DNA from 4 places in the Paenibacillus jiangxiensis genome. Region 1 is predicted to be linked to each of the others. Evidence: riboswitches for the same ligand, from Rfam matches in the RefSeq annotation. Region 1 holds a riboswitch; each other region holds the start of a gene.
What was found. Region 1 has a riboswitch for cyclic di-GMP ahead of ACI1P2_RS00180 (glycosyl hydrolase). Riboswitches for the same ligand answer to the same signal wherever they lie in the genome.

Region 1 (4,963 bases):
ATTGTATCCGCACCCGAGTTTCTGCGCGAAGGCTCTGCGATCAGCGATACGCTGCATCCCGACCGCATCATTATCGGCATTGACAATCCAGCGCTGCGTGAGACGATGGTCGAGCTACACCAGGATTTTACGGACAATATCTATGTAACGGACGTCCGGAGCGCCGAGATGATCAAATACGCCTCCAACGCCTTCCTGGCCACGAAAATTTCATTTATTAATGAGATTGCCAATATTTGCGAAAAAGTGGGCGCTGACGTCACCAATGTAGCGGTTGGCATGGGCATGGACAAACGCATCGGCTCCTCCTTCCTGCAGGCGGGAATCGGATATGGCGGTTCGTGCTTCCCCAAGGACACGAATGCCCTGATTCAAATCGCGGGCAACGTGGATTACGAGTTCAAACTGCTTAAATCCGTAGTGGAGGTGAACGCGGATCAACGCTATATGATTATTTCCAAGCTGCGCGAATCCCTCGGGCAGTTAAACGGTATACATGTGGGCGTATGGGGTTTGTCCTTCAAGCCGAACACGGATGACATCCGGGAGGCGCCGTCCCTCGAGATTGTGGAAACCCTGGTGAAGGAAGGCGCGTTCGTCAAAGTCCATGATCCGATCGCGATGGATAAATTCAGGGAGCAGTTTAATCATGAGCATATTCAGTGGTGCTCCACGCCTGAAGAAGCGGCGCTTGGCTGTGATGCCGTCTGCCTGCTGACCGACTGGGATCACTACAAGCAGGTAGATCTGCGCATGCTGGGCTCCGTGCTGCGCAAGCCGGTTCTCATTGATGGGCGTAATGTATTCTCTGAACAGCAGATCGCCGAATCCGGATTGGAGTATTATTCGGTCGGCAGACCGCGCATGAGTGGGCTTAACGGCCTTTCGCCAAGCGTAGCAGGTGCAGTATAATATTAATGGTCAGGAAAATATGACCTTTTCAGGAAATTTACTTCATGGAGGGAGAGTGGAGTTATGAAATTGGTACTTTTGTCTGGCGGTTCCGGTAAAAGATTATGGCCTCTGTCCAACGATTCCCGTTCCAAACAGTTTCTGAAGGTGCTGGAAAGCCCGGAGGGACTTCCTGAATCCATGGTGCAGCGGGTATGGAGACAGCTTGGAGACGCCGGAATGGCGGAGTCCTCATATATTGCAACTGGCAGAGCTCAGGTCGAAATGATTCAGAGCCAGATCGGGAGCGACGTCAGCATCATTGTGGAGCCTGAGCGCAGGGATACCTTCCCGGCCATTGCGTTAACGGCCACTTACCTGTACAGCATCGCAGACGTATCTCCAGATACGGTCGTTGCGATTCTGCCGGTTGATCCGTACGTGGAGCAGACCTTCTTCCACACGGTGGCGCGCATGGAATACACGCTGCAGAAAACGGGTGCCAACCTTGCTCTGATGGGTGTCGTCCCATCCTATCCATCCGAAAAATACGGTTATATCATTCCGAAAGAAGGCCCGGCTGGAATTGCGGGCTGCCTGCAGGTCAGCCATTTTCAAGAAAAACCGAACAAAGAGCAGGCTGAGCTTCTGATTGAGCGGAGTGCGCTCTGGAACTGCGGAGTTTTTGCTTTCCGTCTGGGATATCTGTTGAACATTCTGGAAGGGAAGGGGCTTCCGCTGAAGTATGAAGAACTGCAGAAACAATATCATCTATTATCTAAAATAAGCTTTGATTATGAAGTGGTAGAGAAGGAAGAGAACATCGTAGTTCTTCCATATGACGGCTTCTGGAAGGATCTCGGCACCTGGAACACGCTGACGGAGGAAATGTCGCAGCGCCAGGTGGGCAAGGGAGTGATGACCGAGGATTCCGTGAATACAAGTCTAATCAACGAGCTGGACATTCCGGTTACCATTATCGGGGCCAGCGATCTGATCGTTGCGGCCAGTCCGGATGGCATTCTTGTAACCAACAAGGCGGAGAGCCCGCGGATCAAGGAAGTGCTGAAGGCTCACAATCAGCGTCCGATGTACGAGGAGCGCCGTTGGGGGCATTACCGGGTTGTGGATTATGTGAAATATCCGGAGGGCAATGAAGTGCTCACCAAGCGGATTTGCATCGAGAAGGACAAAAATATCAGCTACCAGCTTCATCGCAAGCGGAGTGAAATATGGACGATCATCAGCGGCGAGGCGGAAGTAATTCTGAACGAGAAACTGCACAAAGTAAAGGCCGGCGACGTTGTCCGCATTCCGGAAGGCACGAAGCACAGCATTCTGGCGGTGACCGATGTGGAGCTGATTGAAGTGCAGACAGGTTCCGAGCTGGTGGAAGAAGATATCGTCCGCTTCTGCATGGATTGGAATGACATCTCTCTGCACCAGTTTATTAGCTGAAAAAACGCACATGTTGCGTTTTTACGCATATAATTGCAAAAAATGATGTTGTTTAACGGTTTTTTTTGTCAAAATATCTGAAAAAAATGGGTTCCAGCATGGATGATCTATTAATTTTTGGTAAATCCGAGTCGATACTCTAGGATAAGAAGGAGCTTCATAGACCTTCATACGAAAAATGGCAACCCTGTCGAAAGGCAGGTGAACGCAAAGCTATAGGGCCTTACCCCATCGAGGGATGGCAGCCTGGCTACCGAGAGGGAGAGAATTGGTGAAAACTTATTCTATGTATCGATTTTTTAAAACACTGCTGCCTGTCGTGCTGTTTTGCTCTCTGCTCCCATCAGGGCTGTCGCGGGAACACACTGCCCAGGCAGCTGCAGCGCCCATTAATCCTGCTGCTTCAGCCGGGGCGCGCGAATTATATGCGTACTTGTCCAATTTGGACGGAAGAGGGATGATTACAGGTCAGCATGATTATCTGGAGAGCCCGGATGAACTGAACATCAAGCTGAAGAAAATCAGCGGGCAGTACGCCGGCCTGCACGGCTATGAGCTGGGGGCTGTTTCCAACCAGTCGGCTGCGGAGGCCGAGGCCCAGCGCAGCAATGTAGTGTATAGTGCGATTAATTGGCATAATGCCGGCGGCATCGTCGCCATAACCTTTCATCAGGCGCTTCCCGGCAAACCGTTGACCTGGGCCAATGTACAGGCCAAGATTACCCAGGCGCAATTTAACAAGTACGTTACACCAGGAACCAGGGAATATGCAAGGCTGATCGCAGATCTGGATCGCGTCGCGGTGTCCCTCGGCGAACTGCGGGATGCGGGTGTGCCCGTTCTATGGCGGCCTTACCACGAGATGAACGGGGATTGGTTCTGGTGGGGAAACAAGAATAACTTTGTGAAATTATGGGATATCATGTATGACAGATTTGTGAATGTCCACCAGCTGAACAATCTGCTGTGGGTCTGGAATCCCAACGCTCCGAACGCTTGGTCAGCTCCTTATGCCAGTACGTTTCCCGGTTTGTCCAAGGTCGATATTCTGGCCGCGGACATCTATGACAATGATTTCAAGCAGAGCTATTATGACGGCTTGCTGAGTCTGGCCGGAGAAAAACCGATTGCCATTGGCGAGCACGGAGAGATGCCTTCCGAGAGGGTATTGTCAGCCCAGCCGAAATGGGCATACTCCATGACCTGGGGCAACATGCTGACACAAAACAATTCGAACGATCAAATTATTGCATACATGAATGAGGACAGAACACTGACTCGGGATGAATTGGCGGCAGACATGGCTGCTCCTCCTGAAGCCCCTCCTGCGGAGCCGCCTGATACTGCTCCTCCGGGAGCGCCACCGGTCGGGGAAGAACCCGATCCGGAGCCTGAACCGGAACCTGCCCCCGAGCCTGTTCCAGATACGGTGTATGAGGGACTGCACGCCGAGTTCTTCAACAATATCGAGCTAAGCGGGACACCTGTGCTTACACGCACGGATGCCAAGCTGGATTTCAACTGGCGCAGTGCCGCGCCGGATCCGGCAGTGCCTGCCGATCAATTCTCCGTACGCTGGACAGGCAAGGTAAAACCCAGGTACAGCGGCACCTATACCTTTACGACGATTTCCGATGACGGAATCCGGGTATGGGTGGATGGGCAGCTGATCATTGACAGTTGGTTCAAGCAAAGCTGGACGGAGCGCAAAGGAAGCATCAGCCTTGCGGCTGATCAGCTCTACGACCTCAAAGTGGAATATTACGAAGGAACAGGTGATGCCATGGCACGCCTGATGTGGGAGAGCGAGCAGGAGTCCAAAGCGGTCATTCCTTCGAGCGCTTTGTTCCATACTGTGAAATAGCTCTCTCTTTCCGGCAACCCTGTACAGAAAGTGTGGACATGAACAATGAAAAATTGGTTGGCTAACAAGTATGCATATTTGCTTCTGGGCCTGCTTGGCTTGGTTATCTTGTTTTCGCTTTTGGGTTATGCCAACAAAAGCAATCAGGAAAATGAGAAGAACGCCGCTACAACCTTATGGATGCTTGGCGTCAGCGATGATTCCTCCGCTGAATTCAAGGGAGGGGCGGGCAAAGAATCCGTCACCCTGGACGTTCAAGCAGCGAGCGCGACGGCGTTAAAGGCGGCGGGAGGAGCGGCGCAGGCCGTTAAGACCTCCTCCCCTGTTATTCAACTTAACGGATCCATTCCCCCAGGACTGAATGCCGAGACCAATCCGGAGCTCGTGCTCGAATATGAGCTGGATACCATTCCGGCCAATGGCGTACGGTTTAATGTCCGCATCCTGGACGCCAGCAAGGCCGTGCCGCAGATGGCCGTGTTTTCCAATAACCAGCTTTCCGGCATGATCCAGATTGCAGGTGTGGCGGGAACGGGAAGCCAGTATACCTTCAAGAGCAATTATCAATTGTATATCCCGAAGGAACAGCTGCAGACGGGAGTAAATCAGCTCAAGCTCCGTGTGGCCCGGTGCCTGTACTGCTCGGAGGCAGAGAATTCGAGCCTCTGGTGGACATGGGACAGCCTGAATCTTGAGAAGCTTGCTTCCCCGGCTGCTGAGCCGATTCATGGCAGCTACATCCGTACGGGA
Region 2 (4,963 bases), on a different contig from region 1:
GCTTAATTTGTTTTTGCCGTTTGCGCTGCCGACAGCTCGTATGGCCTTTTCATTCCCGAGGGAAACAGCAATATCTTTGTAAGACCATGTTTGTGCATAGGGTACTGTTTTTAAAGAATTCCAAACCGTTTTTTGAAATTCAGTACCTTCATATATATAAGGAAATGTAAATTCGGTACGTGTGCCTTTAAAATACTCATCAAGCTGATCACGGCAAAGCTTCAAAGCCTGGGGAGTTTCGTCATGGATAGCATTTACGATCTGGTCCCGTTCCGAGAACAGGATAGAGTAAACCGCTTGATCTGTTCCTTGTATTTCAATCATTCCAATGGGTGATTGGTAATCTATTATATACAGTCTGCTCATATAAGGACCTCCAAGAAAAAAGGTAGTATTGACTCTCCAGTATGCCGATTAAGGCTCCGTCCTCATCTTTCGAAACTCGCTTGGTGAACAGCCTTTTAAATTTCGAAACACTTTGTAAAAATTAGAAAGACTTTGGAAGCCCACCTCATAACCAATTTCAAGATTGGTCATATTGGTCGTTTGAAGAAGCTGCATGGCTTTATCGATGCGCACTTTTTCCAAAAAAGCACGCGGAGTCTCTGATGTTTCTTTTTTAAATAGCCGTTCGAGATAGAAGGGGCTTAAACCGACCTGTTCTGCAATATCATTCAGCTTCAAATCTTGTTTATATTGATTCACTAAAATCGTCGTAATACTTTTAACGAATTCACTATGAGGAGAATGTTCAACCTCAGGCTGGCATCTTTTGCATGCACGAAAACCAGCCTTTTCAACCTCACTGATATTGTGATAGAACTCAACATTTATCTTTTTGGGCTTTCTGGACCTGCAGGAAGGACGGCAGTAGATTTTCGTTGTTTTCACGGCTGTAAAAAATAAACCATCATATTTCCGGTCGCAGGCAATGATTTTTTCCCACATCTCGTCAAATGAAAGATTTATACTGGTCATCCCTTCATCACCTGCCTTCCTGATCTAGTTCTCATATAAATGTGATGTATCCTGTAATTCCAATAATTTAGCCGCATTGTCTTCTAAACAAGCGATGATTTTATCTGACAGGGCATTTCCAAAGCTAAAGCGCTTCACGCCTAGCTCTTTCAGCTTATTACAACTTGTCAGGTTAGGCAAAGACAATATATTGAGCGGTGCCTTGACTTGAGCAGCGATTTGCTGAATTTCATCATCTTCCGTTACTCCTGGCACAAAAATCCCGCTGGCCCCGCTTTCAACATAGGCCTTGGCCCGATCGATCGTTTCATTAAAAGGGGCTTCCAATTGAAAATAAGTATCCGTTCTGGCGTTGATATAAAAATTATTATATCCGTGATTTTCCAGCGCTGTTCTCATTTTTGTCAGGAGGCTGCAATGATCCTTTATACCTCTTAACCCCTTTTCTTTTTTCAGGGAATCCTCAATATTGATACCGGCAACCCCGACATCTGCTGTTCTTAATACATTATCGATAATTGTGTTAAAATCCTCACTATATCCTGCTTCAATATCAGCGGATACCGGTATTTTTACATTCTCTGCAATGGTTTTGACGATTGCTAGATTTTGATTAAAATCTATTAATTCTCCGTCCGCATAGCCTAACGAATTGGCAATCCCCCAGCTGGTAGTACCAATGGCTTTAAAACCTGCCTTCTCTAATGTCAAAGCTGATAATAGATCCCAGGCATTTCCCAAAAATAATAGCTCCTCTGAAGTATGGAGATTATTGAATTCCTGAATCATCGACATTTTGCTTCCTCCTTGGCTTTGGTGTAACTCATTCTATCAAGTAGGCTTTATTATTTCGTCCTCATTCTTGCTCTTATGGTCTGAGAGAGAAACGAAAAAGATCATCGAATGGGCGCAGAAATCAATGAATCTTGTAAATTTTCTCTTGATAGAAATAGAGATGTCTGGTAAGATAGTCTCACAAAAGCTACTCACGATAACGGCAAACTTGTCGAAAGGCAAGGACGCAAAGCTACAGGGCCTACTTGGCGATATGTCAAATGGCAGCCAGCTACCGAACGAAGACGCTTTTTTTGTTTCTCATAGGACAATAATATATTAAAATCTGGAAACTCTAGCACGATAACGGCAAACTTGTCGAAAGACAGGGACGCAAAGCTACAGGGCCTTCTTGACGATTATGTCAATGGCAGCCTGGCTACCGAAGGGAGTTTGCAGTATGCGCAACGCAATATTCGCGATTGTAGGACTTTTTGCGTTATTATTGTGGGCTCCATTAGTACAAGCTACCCAATCTCAGGATTGGTTGGGCTTGGAACAGCTGGACCGTGGTGTGATCGTTATTCGATATGACGTGAAAGCAGGGACCAAGACGAAGCTCATGATTGCAAAGAGTCAGGACAAATACACGTATATGCTTTCGCCGAACAAACGGCAGGAAGTATTTCCGTTGCAGATGGGTAACGGTGATTACACGGTTACCGTACTGGAACAAGTCAGCGGCACCAAATATAAGATTGTTCAGGAAGCGCCTGTTACACTTCAACTGGCGAACAATAGCAAAGTGTTTTTGAGTTCTGTACAAAATATCAATTGGAGCGAACAGGACAAGGCTGCTCAGCTTGCGAAGAAGCTGACTGGGTCTGCTCAATCCGACGAAGAAAAAGTACAGGCTATTTATGAATATATTGTGGGCACGATCAGATACGACAAGGCTCTTGCAACCAGTGATCTGACGAACTACCTTCCCGATATCAACCGTACGATTCTTGGACAGAAGGGGATGTGTTACGACTATGCCTCCCTGTTCGCCTCCATGCTGCGGAGCATCGGCATTCCAGCCAAGCTCGATATGGGAACTTCGGAATACGTCGATGTTTACCACGCCTGGAATGAAGTTTATTTGAACGGGAAGTGGGTAACCATTGATACAACGGTCGATGCGAGCTGGAAAGCCAAAGGGGCCGATTTCAAAATGATAAAGGATGCCGCTCGCTACTCGGTATCCAAATATTACTAAAAAGAATACGATCAATTTAAGCTTTGGACAAATGTCCAAGGCTTGTTCGAGTTTGTAGAGAAATTGTAGAGATCGGGCAGGTATAATGCAAGAAGCCCATTTGGTTCTGGTGGGAAAAACAGGAACAATGAATCGTGCGCCATTAGAAATATGCGGAGGTGATGGACTGGAAGGTCTCTTAACGGCATACAATTCAATGGAGTATAGATAGCCCGATTTGCGCACGGCAAGCAGGATCGGAACCGAACATTCGAGGGTGATGTAGAGACTGAGGGAGAGATTATGAAGAAAAAAGTTAGTGGAATCGTTGTGGCGCTGCTGCTCCTGCTTCAATCGGTTTTTGGTGTAACCGCCTGGACGGGCAATGTGGCCAATGCCAATGCGGCCGATACACCAGCAAGTGTGCAGGAATCCGTGTATGGAGTAAAAGATGAAGTTGGAGTGACGGATGATGTTTATATCCCGCCAGCGCCAGTCAAGAATACGGACAACATTTTAACAAAAGTGGTATTAACCGACTTGAATGGTAACGTGATCGATGCAGTATATAATCCGGACAGTACCCTGGACATCGGTGAGGCTGTCAATCTCAGCTACGAATGGGAGCTTCCGAATAGTCACGGCTACAAGAACGGGGATACATTTACCTTCGAGCTGCCGGACCAGTTTGAAATTTTTACGGATATTGACGCTCCACTCGTGGCCGATCAAGACAAAGTTGGCACATTTACCGTCGACCGCAACGGGAAGGTTGTCATGACCTTCAACGATTATGTGGAGAGCCACTCCAACGTAAGCGGCAAGCTGGAAATACGTACCGAGTTTACGAAGGAAACGATTAAGGGAAGCACGGAAGTCGTCATTGCCATTCCGGTAAAAAGCGGAGAGCAAGTCGTTATCGTGAATCTGAAGCCGCAGGGCGGAAAGCTGATCGACAAACAGGGAAAAGCGGTTGGCAAAGACCGGATCGATTGGACGGTTCAAGTCAACAAATCACTGGATAAGATCAAGCATGCGGTCATCACGGATGTGATACCTGAAGGTTCTGAACTCATCGCCGACTCTGTGGAGGTGTACCGCCTACAGGTTAACGGCGACGGTTCGACGGTCCTTGGCGATAAGGTAGGGACCGACAAGTATACGGTCGAAACGAACGGCGGCGCCAAACTGGAGCTTGCGTTCCAGGATGAGACGATCAGCAAAGCCTACGAGATTCGTTATTCGACGAAGCTTACCGGCGAGCAGACTCGTTTTGAGAACACCGCTGTACTGTCTGGCGACGATATGAAAGATACCAAGTCGACCGCTACGGTAACAGTGGACCGTGGTAAATTTTTGGATAAGACTTATAGCCAGAATAAAGACACCGGAATCATCACCTGGACTGTGAAATACAATTTTAACGAGAAAAAGCTTACGAAAGATCAAGCGGTTATTACGGATGAATTCAGTGCGATTCATACGCTGGTTGCCGATTCGCTGAAGGTGTATAAAGGGAATTCAACGAAGGCTGAAGATCTGCTTTCACCGGATGAATACACCTTTACACCGACAGGTACAAACGGATTTACACTTCAATTCAATAAGGGTATCGATTCTCCTTATACGATCGTTTACCAGACAAAGCCGGTCGACCGGACGAGCGCTGACGGACAGCCAGTAAAGAACAAAGTCGTATCGGGTGACTCGTCCAAAGATGTAACAGCTCCGGCCCAAGGAATCCGCGCTCTGGTGAAGGGCGTCTCGAATGTCGACTTCGCCAACAAAACGGCGAAGTGGCTTATTACGATCAATGGCGATAAAAAGCCGGACGGCAGCAAGTACAGCATGGAGAATGTAGTCATCAAGGATACGTTCCCGCAAGGCGGTCTCGAATTCATTCCGGATTCAGTAATCGTGAAAGCGGACGGAAAAGTCGTTCCTGCAAGTGATTACAAGATCGAGTACGAT
Region 3 (4,963 bases), on a different contig from region 1:
ATTCTTGTCATCACCTTTCCGCTTTTCGATTTCCATAAAAATAATTGTCTCGTGATCTTCCACAAATATATCCACATCATTTATATCTTCTTTGGGGAGTTCTTCTAATAGTTCTTGCATTTGATCCTCATTACGGTAAATGAGCCACCAATCCATCACAGCTTCCATATAAGCAATTGTGGGAGAGCCCGGATGATAGTTAATGATTAACAAGCGGCCGCCTGGATTGAGCAGTTGAAATAATTTTTTCGTTAATCGTTTAGCAATTTTATCTGGAAGATAATCATATACACCGATGGAATAGATAAAATCAAAAGTGGGAAGAGGGACTTTATTTCTGATGATGTCAACAACTGAGGCTGGGATCGCTTCGCCAAAATCCTTTATGGCTTCTGCAGCAACCGAAAGAGCCTCCTGATCTTGATCAATGGCGACAAATTTTCCAATCGTTTTGTTTTGCACCGCAGCACAATCTGATGTTTCTCTTAAGTGACCACAAGCGACCGAGAGAATATAAGGATTCGCAACACGTTCTGAGGTTTGATTAATTTTGCTGGAAAGGATACGTCTTCTTTCGCGGTTAGCATTATTGGCATGAGCCATGCGGTTTAAGTCGTAATATAGAAAATCGGCAATCTCTGATTTTTCATTCTCGTAGGGGGACGATTCCAACTTTTCAAAGTCATACTGCAGGTCCAGCATTATGGGATCACCTGCATAACCGCGCGGTCTTTCAAATGCTCGACGGGATAGTGGTTCTTGCAAGAAAAAATGGCTTATGGAGTGTTCACGATATCGGGGGATAAACTGGGTCCAATCTTCTGTTGAGTACTGTTGACGTAAGTCTCTTAATCCATCATAAAGCGTACTTAATGCTTCAGAGTATTGGCCTTGATTAATCTTCATTTCAACATCTTCAAAAAACTCTTTTTCAATCGTCTGATCCATTAGTTTCCCTCCCTGAAAGACTCCTAACGATTGCGGCATTCCATTCAATTCGGCAGTTGGGCTCTATTCTCTCCTAATTTGAATAAACGTGTTTAAAGATATCTTCGAGGGCTGGGTCTGGGGTAAGTTCCGCATATTCCGCGGCCTCGTCGATTTCCCTGACGATTCGATCATGAATTTCCTGCTCTGCGTGTTCCTCCAATATCCCGGATTTTCTGAGATAACGGCTAAAGGATTCAAGCGGGTCGTACTTCTCGGCTTCCTCTATTTCCTCACTGGAACGATATCCTTGATCATCGTCATCGCTTGGATAAGGAGCCAGGCGGTAGAGACCGGCCTCGATCAGCGTAGGACCCTCTCCTCTGTTCGCTCTGTCGACGGCCTCTTTCGTGACCCTGTATACTTCCAGGGGATCATTGCCGCTCACACGGATGCCAGGAAAGCCGTATGCTTTTGCCCGATCTGCAACACTATCACGTACCGTCTGCTTCGAGGAGAGAACCGAAAGACCATAGGGCTGGTTCTGTTCGCAGAAAAAAATGACCGGAAGCTTGTGTCCTCCTGCAAAGTTTGCTGCTTCGTGAAACTCCCCCCGATGGCTGCCTCCATTTCCAAAAGCGACTAACACGACAGGATGATCTCCCCGTATTTTGCCGGCCAAGGCGATTCCTACGGCATGCGGGACATGAGTGGTAGTGAGGCCGGAAGTCGAAAGAATACGATTTTTTTTACTGCCATAATGCCCAGGCATTTGCCGCCCGCCGCTGTCCGCAGCTTCTGCCTTGGCAAAAGCGGTGAGCATCAGTTCCTTTGCCGTCATGCCGAAAACAATGGCCATGCCCATATCGCGATCATACGGGCAAAGAAAATCTTTCGTCATATCCAGTGCATACGCCGCACCTACCTGTGCGGCTTCATGACCTTGACAAGACATGTGGAAAGGGATTTTTCCAGCACGATGAAACAATCCCAGCCGTTCGTCGACTTTCCGTGCCAGAGCCATATCCCGGTACATATCCAGAAGCTGCTGATTCGACAAACCGAGTTGTCGATGCTTGTTGGGCAAACAAAAAACCTCCCTTCTTGGTTTCATCTGGTGTTACCTGAAAATGAATAGACGGAGGTTTCCGACGTATTCGGTAACTGGCTGACATAGAGGATTGTGGTACTATCCGCCTTAGTCCCTATAGCTTTGCGTCACCGCCTTTCAACGGGTTTGCCATTATCGTACATAGTATAAAGTTGTAATATATTGTATATTGTTTCATGATATTTACTTTTTTGGAATAGGGCTTCATTACCATATTTTTCAGCATACGACAATGTTCGCTTTTCTTCGTTATGTAGGGGCATATGCGTAAATAACGTATTCCGTGGTACATTTGATTGGTTTTTATTGGAATTTTTTTGGAATTTTTTTGGCAAATTTTGCTCGTTTATCTATGCTATGGTTTTTGGATATGGAAGGAATTTTTCCTGCTCCAGAAACAGCAAGAAAGGCCTCTGACGGACCAGAGACCTTGTGACGTATCTGTGATTTGGTTGATGTCAGGAAAACTGTTGCGTGATATGCTGGATGAAAGCTTCTTCGCCGATCTCTTTCCTGAGCTCCAATAACGCTTTCGCATCTTCTCCAACTACATATCTCAACTGCTTTGTACCGTCCGTTGCCGCCTGATAGATGGTCTCCGCCACCATTTCCGGAGTGCATGCGCTGTCCGTGTTAATGATTGCCTCCACCAAGGGCTGAACCGATTGGGAGTATTCCTGATAATCTGGCAAAGACTCAATGGACAATAAATCGATAGATCTGCCAAAAAAGTCCGTTTTGACCACACCAGGCTCAATTAGTTTTAACCGGATATTTTGAGAAGCAAGCTCAAACGATAAAGTTTCCGTGAAGCCTTCAATTGCAAATTTAGTAGAGTGATAAAGCGAAAATGAAGGCAGCCCCACTCTTCCGGACATTGAAGATAAATTGATGATTATTCCACTATTATTAGCTCTAAAATGAGGAAGAATGCTCTTGGTCACCTTCATAAGGCCGAGTACATTTACTTCAAATTGCTTTCGAATTTGCTCGTATGAAGCCGCCTCGAAGATGCCCAGAACTCCGTAACCGGCATTATTTAACAGGACATCGATTGTGCCAAATCGCTCCAAACCTGCCCTTAATGCCTCTTGAATCGTTTCCAATTGTTCAACGTCGAGCCTCGTTACCAAAACATTCTCCAGCCGCGACAGTTCGGTTTCTCTTTCAGGTGAACGCATGGTAGCAATCACATTCCATCCCTGATCTGCAAAATACCTGGCTGCAGCTTTTCCAATTCCAGACGATGAACCCGTAATCATAATTGTTTTCATGTTTTGCCCTCCTGCAAATCATTGGTGTATTTTTTGGGAACGCTCGCAAAACATATGCCCTCGAAAACCAAATCAACGGGTTTGCTATGATCGTACAAAGTATAATGCTGCCATAATGATATTGGACGAGATCCCGTTTTTGAATAGGACATACCTACCAAGTTTTAGGTAAAGGAGAGACTACCCCCAAGTAATGCATGCTTGAGGGCAGTCTGTTTTTCATCTTACCGGTTAAGCTTTCTTTCTTCTCAGCAGGAACAGGCCTGCAAGCAGGATGAGGCATCCGGCCAGCAAATAGCCGTACATATTCGTTGCAGTTGCCGGCAGCTTGCTGCCAGTGCCATCCCCGTTGCTGGAGGAGCTTCCGCTCTCCGAGTCACCCGAGGTGCCGGATTGCCCGCTTCCTCCAGTTCCACCCGAGCTTCTGGACTGACCGGAGTCTGTGGAACCGGAATCCGAACCTCCCCAGCCCGGGTTGTCTGGATTGCCGGAGGAAGAGCCGTCGTTCGGTTCTCCTCCCGGTATGCCGGGATTGCTGCCGCTTCCGCCGCCAATGATGATGTCTTCAGACGGCGTATCCGAATCGTCCAGATTATCCCCGCTCACTTCACCTACGTTTTGTATCGTTTGGCCCGGTTGGCCTGCCACCAGTTTGGCCTGGAATACAATCGTATGCCAGTCCGTATCTGTAACCTCGCCGAACTGTCCACTCACCATGCCATTGACGTATGAGCCTTTGTCGCTGTCCAGCGCATCGGTTACAGTAATGCCGTCCACCTTCAGCATGCCTGGCACATATTGCAGCTCGGCACGCAGGGCGTCCGAGATTTCCAGATTGGTCACGACACTGTCCTCTACGGTGTTGCGTGTGCGAATCGTGTACTCAATCACATCGCCGACTTCGATGCTGCCTCCGTTCACATCTTTCGCCGATTTCTCGGATTCAAGCACTGGGGAAGCCGGATCGACAGCGTCGTCATCGTGCGAACCTCCGCCACCACCGCCACCGCCTGAACCCCCACTACCCGGATCTTCAGTTACAGGCGGGTTTACCGGTGGTGCTGGTGGGTCTACTGGTGGATCAACTGGCGGCTGCACTGGTGGATCTACCGGCGGAATGACTACAGGCGGTTCTTCCTCAACGGCTATTTTCTCCGTTGGCTCGCCTGGTTGATCAATGTTATCGCCAGTCACCAGCGCTGTATTTTGAATCACCTGGCCGTCGTATCCCGTCTGGATAATGGCCTGGAACTCCAACATATGCCAATTCATATCATCTACGCTACCGAATGAGCCGTACACTTCGCCGGAAACAGAATGACCGGCATCGCTATCCTGAGCATCCGTCACGGACATACCGTCCACCTTCAGGCTGTCTGGCACGTACTCCAGTCCCGCAGGCAGCGTATCGGTAATCGATAGATTTTCCAGATAAGTGTCGTTCACGACCGCTCTTGTACGAATCGTATAAGCCACCGTGTCCCCGACTTCATACGTGGCCTTGCTTGCATCCACGTTCGTTACAGATTTCTCCGATTCAATCTGCGGGTTCCGCGGATAGACCTGTACTTCTTCCCGTGGTCTGTCCGGCGTCTCCACATTGTCGCCACTTACCCGGGCGATATTGATAACATCCTTGCCTGCTTGTCCC
Region 4 (4,963 bases), on a different contig from region 1:
ACAAAGCAGGCCCCGAGCCGCCGTCGATATTTACGGAGGTACCTGTTACATAAGAAGCAGCCCCGGATGCCAAAAATGTAATCACTTTTGCCGCTTCGTCCGTATCCCCGATCCTGCCGAGCGGAATCTGATGGCGGGGATCCCGTGCATATTGCTCCCAGGTGAAGCCTGGCTCCTCCCGTTTCCATCGTTCCTCAATCTGTCCGCTTCGGATCACGCCGATGCACACCGTATTTACTCGGATCTGATCGGGAGCCAGGTCCCGGCTCATCGCTTTCGTCAAGGCCAGTCCGGCAGCGCGGCTTACGGAGCTTGGCATGGAGGAGGCTGGTGGTGTCTTGGACAAAGATGTAGTGACATTGATGATCGCTCCGCCTCCGGCAGCCCGCAAATGCGGAACGGCAGCCCGTGATACGCTGATAGCAGCCAGCAGCTTTAAATCCAGATCGGAGGTCCACTGCTCATTGCTGATCTGCTCAAATGGCTTCGCTGCCGCAGTCCCCGCGTTATTCACCACAATATCGAGCCGTCCGAAGCGGCTTACCGTATCGGATACCGCTTTTTCGCAGTCCCCGGATGTAGTGACGTCAACTTTGATCGTTAGCACCTCAGAGCCGGACCGGTCCCGAATGTGTGCCGCCGCCGTGGCCAACGACTCTTCGCTGCGCGCGCATATGGCAACCCTGGCGCCCTCGGCGGCAAGTGTTGCCGCCGTCTCCAGGCCGATTCCTTTGCTCCCGCCGGTGATCAATGCAACTTTTCCCTTAAGACCCAGATCCATGATGTGTCCCCTTCCTGTTTCCCAACTTATTGAGCATCAGATTATATATTCCTCGCGAGCCGGAGTGAAAATGTCCAAAGAGACCGTGTCTTCGACGGCATAGACGCTGTGTTCCAACCCTCCGGGGATGACAAAGCTTCCCCCTGCCTTTACTTCATACTCCTCTCCGTTACAAGTGACCCTGACCCTTCCCTCCAGAATGTAAAAAATCTGTTCATGTTCATGGCTGTGCAGAGGAAAAGTGGAGCCATGCGCCAATAGATGTTCGACAAGCATCAGTTTCTCATTATGGGCAAGGACTCTTCTCTCGACCCCCTGGAATGGATAAGTAACCTCGACTTGATCACGGTCTCTCAGCATGGGATTCAACCCTTTCATCGGAGTATTGGACTTTGAAGCGGCAAGCTCACGGACAACCTCAATAATGATGTCTTCCTGCCCGGCTATAATTTTTCTTCTGCCCAGCTCAAGGAACACTTCGTGGGGATCCACGTTATATTTTTGGGATAAACGCTCCACAGGCTTTGCAAAGCCTGAAAACACACCGGCCAATCCGCTGATCACACTGATGGAGTTAATGGTGGGCACTTTGTCTATGAATGCTTTTTCTGCTACATTTGCACCCTGGAGGAGCTTGGACAGGTCAATGTTCGTGGTGTAGCCCAATTTATGCAGCACGGGAATCAGCACCTCTAATTGGGTGTTACCTGCTCCGGCTCCGAATCCCCGCATCGTGGCGTCCAGTATTTGTGCGCCTGCCTGCAGAGCGGCAACCGAATTGGCGACGGCATGGCCCAGGTTGTTATGTGCATGAAAGCCGACCGGAATCGTCAATACGGCGGTGAGCGCGCCAATCCGCTCCGTGACGTCATTCGGCAAATAGGCTCCGGCGGAATCCATGATGATGACTCCTTGTGCGCCGTATGACTGCATTTTCAAGGCTTCCTGCACCAGCAGCCCGACGGATGCCATATGGCTCATCATCAGCACGCCATAAGCTTCCCGCCCCTGGCTCAGGGTATATTCGATATGTCTCTTGGTGATGTCGGCCTCCGTACAATGAGAGGCAACCCTGACCGTATGCACGCCCATCTCGATGGCCTTTTTCAGGTCATGGATGGTGGCCAGGCCGGGAATGACATGGATTCCTATTTTGGTTTTACGCAGGGTCTGGGAGGCCAGGATGAAGATTTCCTCATCCGAAACCAGGGATTCCCCCAGCTGCAATGACGAAGCCCCCAGGCCGTTGCCATGGCCTACCTCGATGACAGGGATGCCGGCTGCCTCCGCCACAAGCATGTAAGTCTGCATTTGCTCTTTGGTAAACTGGTGCCGAACGGCATGGGAGCCGTCTCTTAAGGTTGGATCGCTGATCAGCACGGTCGTCATGCTTACGCACCTCTCTCGATCCCTGTCAGCTTGAAGGCGTACTTTTCCGCAATGGCGATGGCTGCGCAGTTAATGATATCCAGATTTCCGGCATACTTCGGCAGGAAGTCCCCGGCTCCTTCCACCTTAACCATAACGACAACTCTTCCGTCCTCAATGGAAGGAGGGATAATCAACTGATAGCCTGGCACATAAGCCTGGATTGTGGAAATGATCCGATCCAGATGCTCTTTTAGCGTATTCAGATCAGGGTCATGGACCTTGGCATAGACGGTGGTTTGCATATCGACGCAGGGCTCTGCGGGATTTAAATTCAGAATGGCTTTGGCGCGGCGGGCGCCGGAGAATTTTTTGATCGCTTCCTCGGTGGTTTCGATGTATTCGTCGAGGTTGGATCTGGTGCCGGGGCCGGCGCTCATGGAGGCAATGCTGGATACAACTTCAATATAATCAACCTGACTATGGGATTGTCCGACCGCATATGCCACCGGCACGGAGGCTTGTCCTCCGCAGGTAACCATATTCACGTTGTCGAGAGTCAGGCATTCGTGCAAATTTACGGCAGGAACGCACATGGCTCCGATTTTTGATGGCGTCATATCGATAACAAACTTCCCTAAACCTCTGAGAATTTTCTCGTGCTGTATATGGGAATACGCTGTAGTGGCATCGAAAACAATATCATACATAGAGGCATGTTCTATCAAAGCGTCAATTTGCTGATCGGAAACGTGTACGCCGAGCTCTCTCGCGGTGACCATTCCCCGCGATTCCGGATTTCTCCCCACAAACAGCGTGCACTCCAGGTAAGGGGATCGCATTGTCTTCTTCAGCAGATCCGTCCCGATGTTACCGCTGCCAATAATCGCAACTTTGACCTTATTGTTCATGTGATACTGCTCCTTTGCAGTTAGATGTGCGATATGGTTTAATGCTCTGCAGTGCCAAGAAACCCATCAAAAATCAATACATCCATGTTACTCCAACATCAAAAAATCCGTTTTTATTCCTTAAAGATCAAAAATTTACATTTTCGAACGCAAAAACACCTCCTTCTTATCTGATAATGGAATAAGACGGAGGTTTTCCGTCGTATTCGGCAGCTGGCTGGCATCATGGTATTCCACCTAAGCCCCTATAGCTTTGCGTCCCCGTCTTTCGGCGGGTTTGCCTTTATCGTACGAATTTCATTGCTGTCTAACCGTGTTGTATGATGTCAATTTACCAATACAATGGTTATATGGGAATAGGAGTTTGGAACTATTTTCCTCAAATTTTCTTTTTTTAGGGCAAAGAAATAAAAATTTTAAGTTCTTTTGATTCATGAAAAGCAGGACCCTCGAGCTGATAGACGCTCACAAAGACAGTATAAAAAATGATACTAGGGAACATGGATGTGAGTACTTGTGTGGGGAATCGTAACATATGATAATAAATTGTGCGCAACTAACTTGAGTTGCAGTGCAGTGAAAAGGCATTAAATGTATGTTTCGTAAACCTGTGGTTGAAACTATGGGACAGGAACCAGGGAGGGATTACCATGTCAAAGAACATACTGTTCACGCCTTACACCATTAAAGGCTTGGAGCTTAAAAACCGGATCGTCATGGCGCCGATGTGCCAATACTCGGTGACGGCAAAGGACGGCATTCCGAATGACTGGCATTATGTCCATTACACCAGCCGTGCTGTGGGCGGCACAGGATTGATCATTATAGAAATGACAGATGTTGAGCCTGATGGCCGCATTTCAGACTATGATCTGGGTTTGTGGTCGGATGAGCATATCCCCGCTTTCCGCCGTATCGCCGATGGTGTGCATGAGCATGGAGCGAAGCTGGGCATCCAAATTGCCCATGCCGGCCGCAAGGCGGAGGACGCAGCCGAACCGGTTGCCCCGTCGGCCATTGAGTTTCCTGGTGGAGAGCCGTACAAGAAACCGCGCGCGCTGACAACGGAGGAAGTACAGGAGATGGTGAGGAAGTTCGGGGAAGCGGCGCGCCGTGCTGTAGCGGCAGGAGTGGATACGATTGAGATCCATGGAGCACACGGCTATCTCATTCATCAATTTCACTCCCCTCTCACCAACAAGCGGGATGATATCTACGGACAAGACCTTTCACGCTTCGGTGTAGAGGTCATTCAGGCGATCAAAAAGGAGATGCCTGAGAATATGCCGCTGCTGTTCCGGATCTCCGCTGTGGAGTATGCGGACGGAGGCTACGATATCGATCATGCGATCGAATTGCTCAAGAAATACCGTGATGCAGGCGTGGATGTTGTTCACGTCAGCTCCGGCGGCGAAGGGACTCCTGGAGCGAGAAGACCGGGCAACCATCCCGGCTATCAGGTTCCGTTCGCCCGGCAGATCCGTGAGGAGGTTGACATTCCGGTCATTGCCGTCGGAAGACTGGATGACCCGGCCATGGCGCAATCGGTCATTGGGAACGGAGACGCCGATCTGGCGGCGGTGGGGCGCGGCATGCTGAGCGATCCTTACTGGGCTGTACATGCGGCGGTAACGCTCAGCGAGGATCATAAAGTTCCGGTGCAATACGAGCGGGCGTTTTAATGGATAGGCGCCGATAGGTGTCGTGCAAGGTCTTATAATAACCCGGCCGAGGGATTCAGCCGGGTTATTTCTTGTGTTGTTTTTTCGTCTGACCAGTATCATCTGCACCTTAATTTGGCGGAAAATAGAGGGAATCCCCGTATGGGTTTGACACAGCAGCAAAGATCTATTATTATCTCATAGTGTAAGATAAATTTTAGAAGGTGTGAGCCATGCAATTG

Region 2: it holds a riboswitch for cyclic di-GMP, as region 1 does, so the genes downstream of both, ACI1P2_RS22410 (transglutaminase-like domain-containing protein) here and ACI1P2_RS00180 (glycosyl hydrolase) in region 1, are expected to answer to the same signal.
Region 3: it holds a riboswitch for cyclic di-GMP, as region 1 does, so the genes downstream of both, ACI1P2_RS09760 (thiamine pyrophosphate-dependent dehydrogenase E1 component subunit alpha) here and ACI1P2_RS00180 (glycosyl hydrolase) in region 1, are expected to answer to the same signal.
Region 4: it holds a riboswitch for cyclic di-GMP, as region 1 does, so the genes downstream of both, ACI1P2_RS21400 (acetaldehyde dehydrogenase (acetylating)) here and ACI1P2_RS00180 (glycosyl hydrolase) in region 1, are expected to answer to the same signal.

Annotation. Positions count from the first base shown of each region.
Region 1 is NZ_JBJURI010000001.1:32,619-37,581, reverse strand. It holds gene ACI1P2_RS00190 (UDP-glucose dehydrogenase family protein) at 1-912, shown strand, start outside; gene ACI1P2_RS00185 (sugar phosphate nucleotidyltransferase) at 976-2,349, shown strand; cyclic di-GMP riboswitch class I at 2,520-2,607, shown strand; gene ACI1P2_RS00180 (glycosyl hydrolase) at 2,636-4,213, shown strand; gene ACI1P2_RS00175 (discoidin domain-containing protein) at 4,259-4,963, shown strand, end outside.
Region 2 is NZ_JBJURI010000026.1:9,208-14,170, reverse strand. It holds gene ACI1P2_RS22425 (methylated-DNA--[protein]-cysteine S-methyltransferase) at 1-366, opposite strand, end outside; gene ACI1P2_RS22420 (bifunctional transcriptional activator/DNA repair enzyme AdaA) at 415-978, opposite strand; gene ACI1P2_RS22415 (isocitrate lyase/PEP mutase family protein) at 1,003-1,773, opposite strand; cyclic di-GMP riboswitch class I at 1,965-2,052, shown strand; cyclic di-GMP riboswitch class I at 2,111-2,199, shown strand; gene ACI1P2_RS22410 (transglutaminase-like domain-containing protein) at 2,213-3,013, shown strand; gene ACI1P2_RS22405 (collagen binding domain-containing protein) at 3,296-4,963, shown strand, end outside.
Region 3 is NZ_JBJURI010000007.1:166,096-171,058, forward strand. It holds gene ACI1P2_RS09750 (acetoacetate decarboxylase) at 1-2, opposite strand, end outside; gene ACI1P2_RS09755 (class I SAM-dependent methyltransferase) at 1-948, opposite strand, end outside; gene ACI1P2_RS09760 (thiamine pyrophosphate-dependent dehydrogenase E1 component subunit alpha) at 1,022-1,963, opposite strand; cyclic di-GMP riboswitch class I at 2,084-2,179, opposite strand; gene ACI1P2_RS09765 (SDR family oxidoreductase) at 2,497-3,312, opposite strand; gene ACI1P2_RS09770 (isopeptide-forming domain-containing fimbrial protein) at 3,544-4,963, opposite strand, start outside.
Region 4 is NZ_JBJURI010000024.1:32,632-37,594, forward strand. It holds gene ACI1P2_RS21390 (SDR family NAD(P)-dependent oxidoreductase) at 1-781, opposite strand, end outside; gene dmpG (4-hydroxy-2-oxovalerate aldolase) at 818-2,170, opposite strand; gene ACI1P2_RS21400 (acetaldehyde dehydrogenase (acetylating)) at 2,173-3,093, opposite strand; cyclic di-GMP riboswitch class I at 3,266-3,352, opposite strand; gene ACI1P2_RS21405 (NADH:flavin oxidoreductase/NADH oxidase) at 3,711-4,742, shown strand; gene ACI1P2_RS21410 (MarR family winged helix-turn-helix transcriptional regulator) at 4,961-4,963, shown strand, end outside.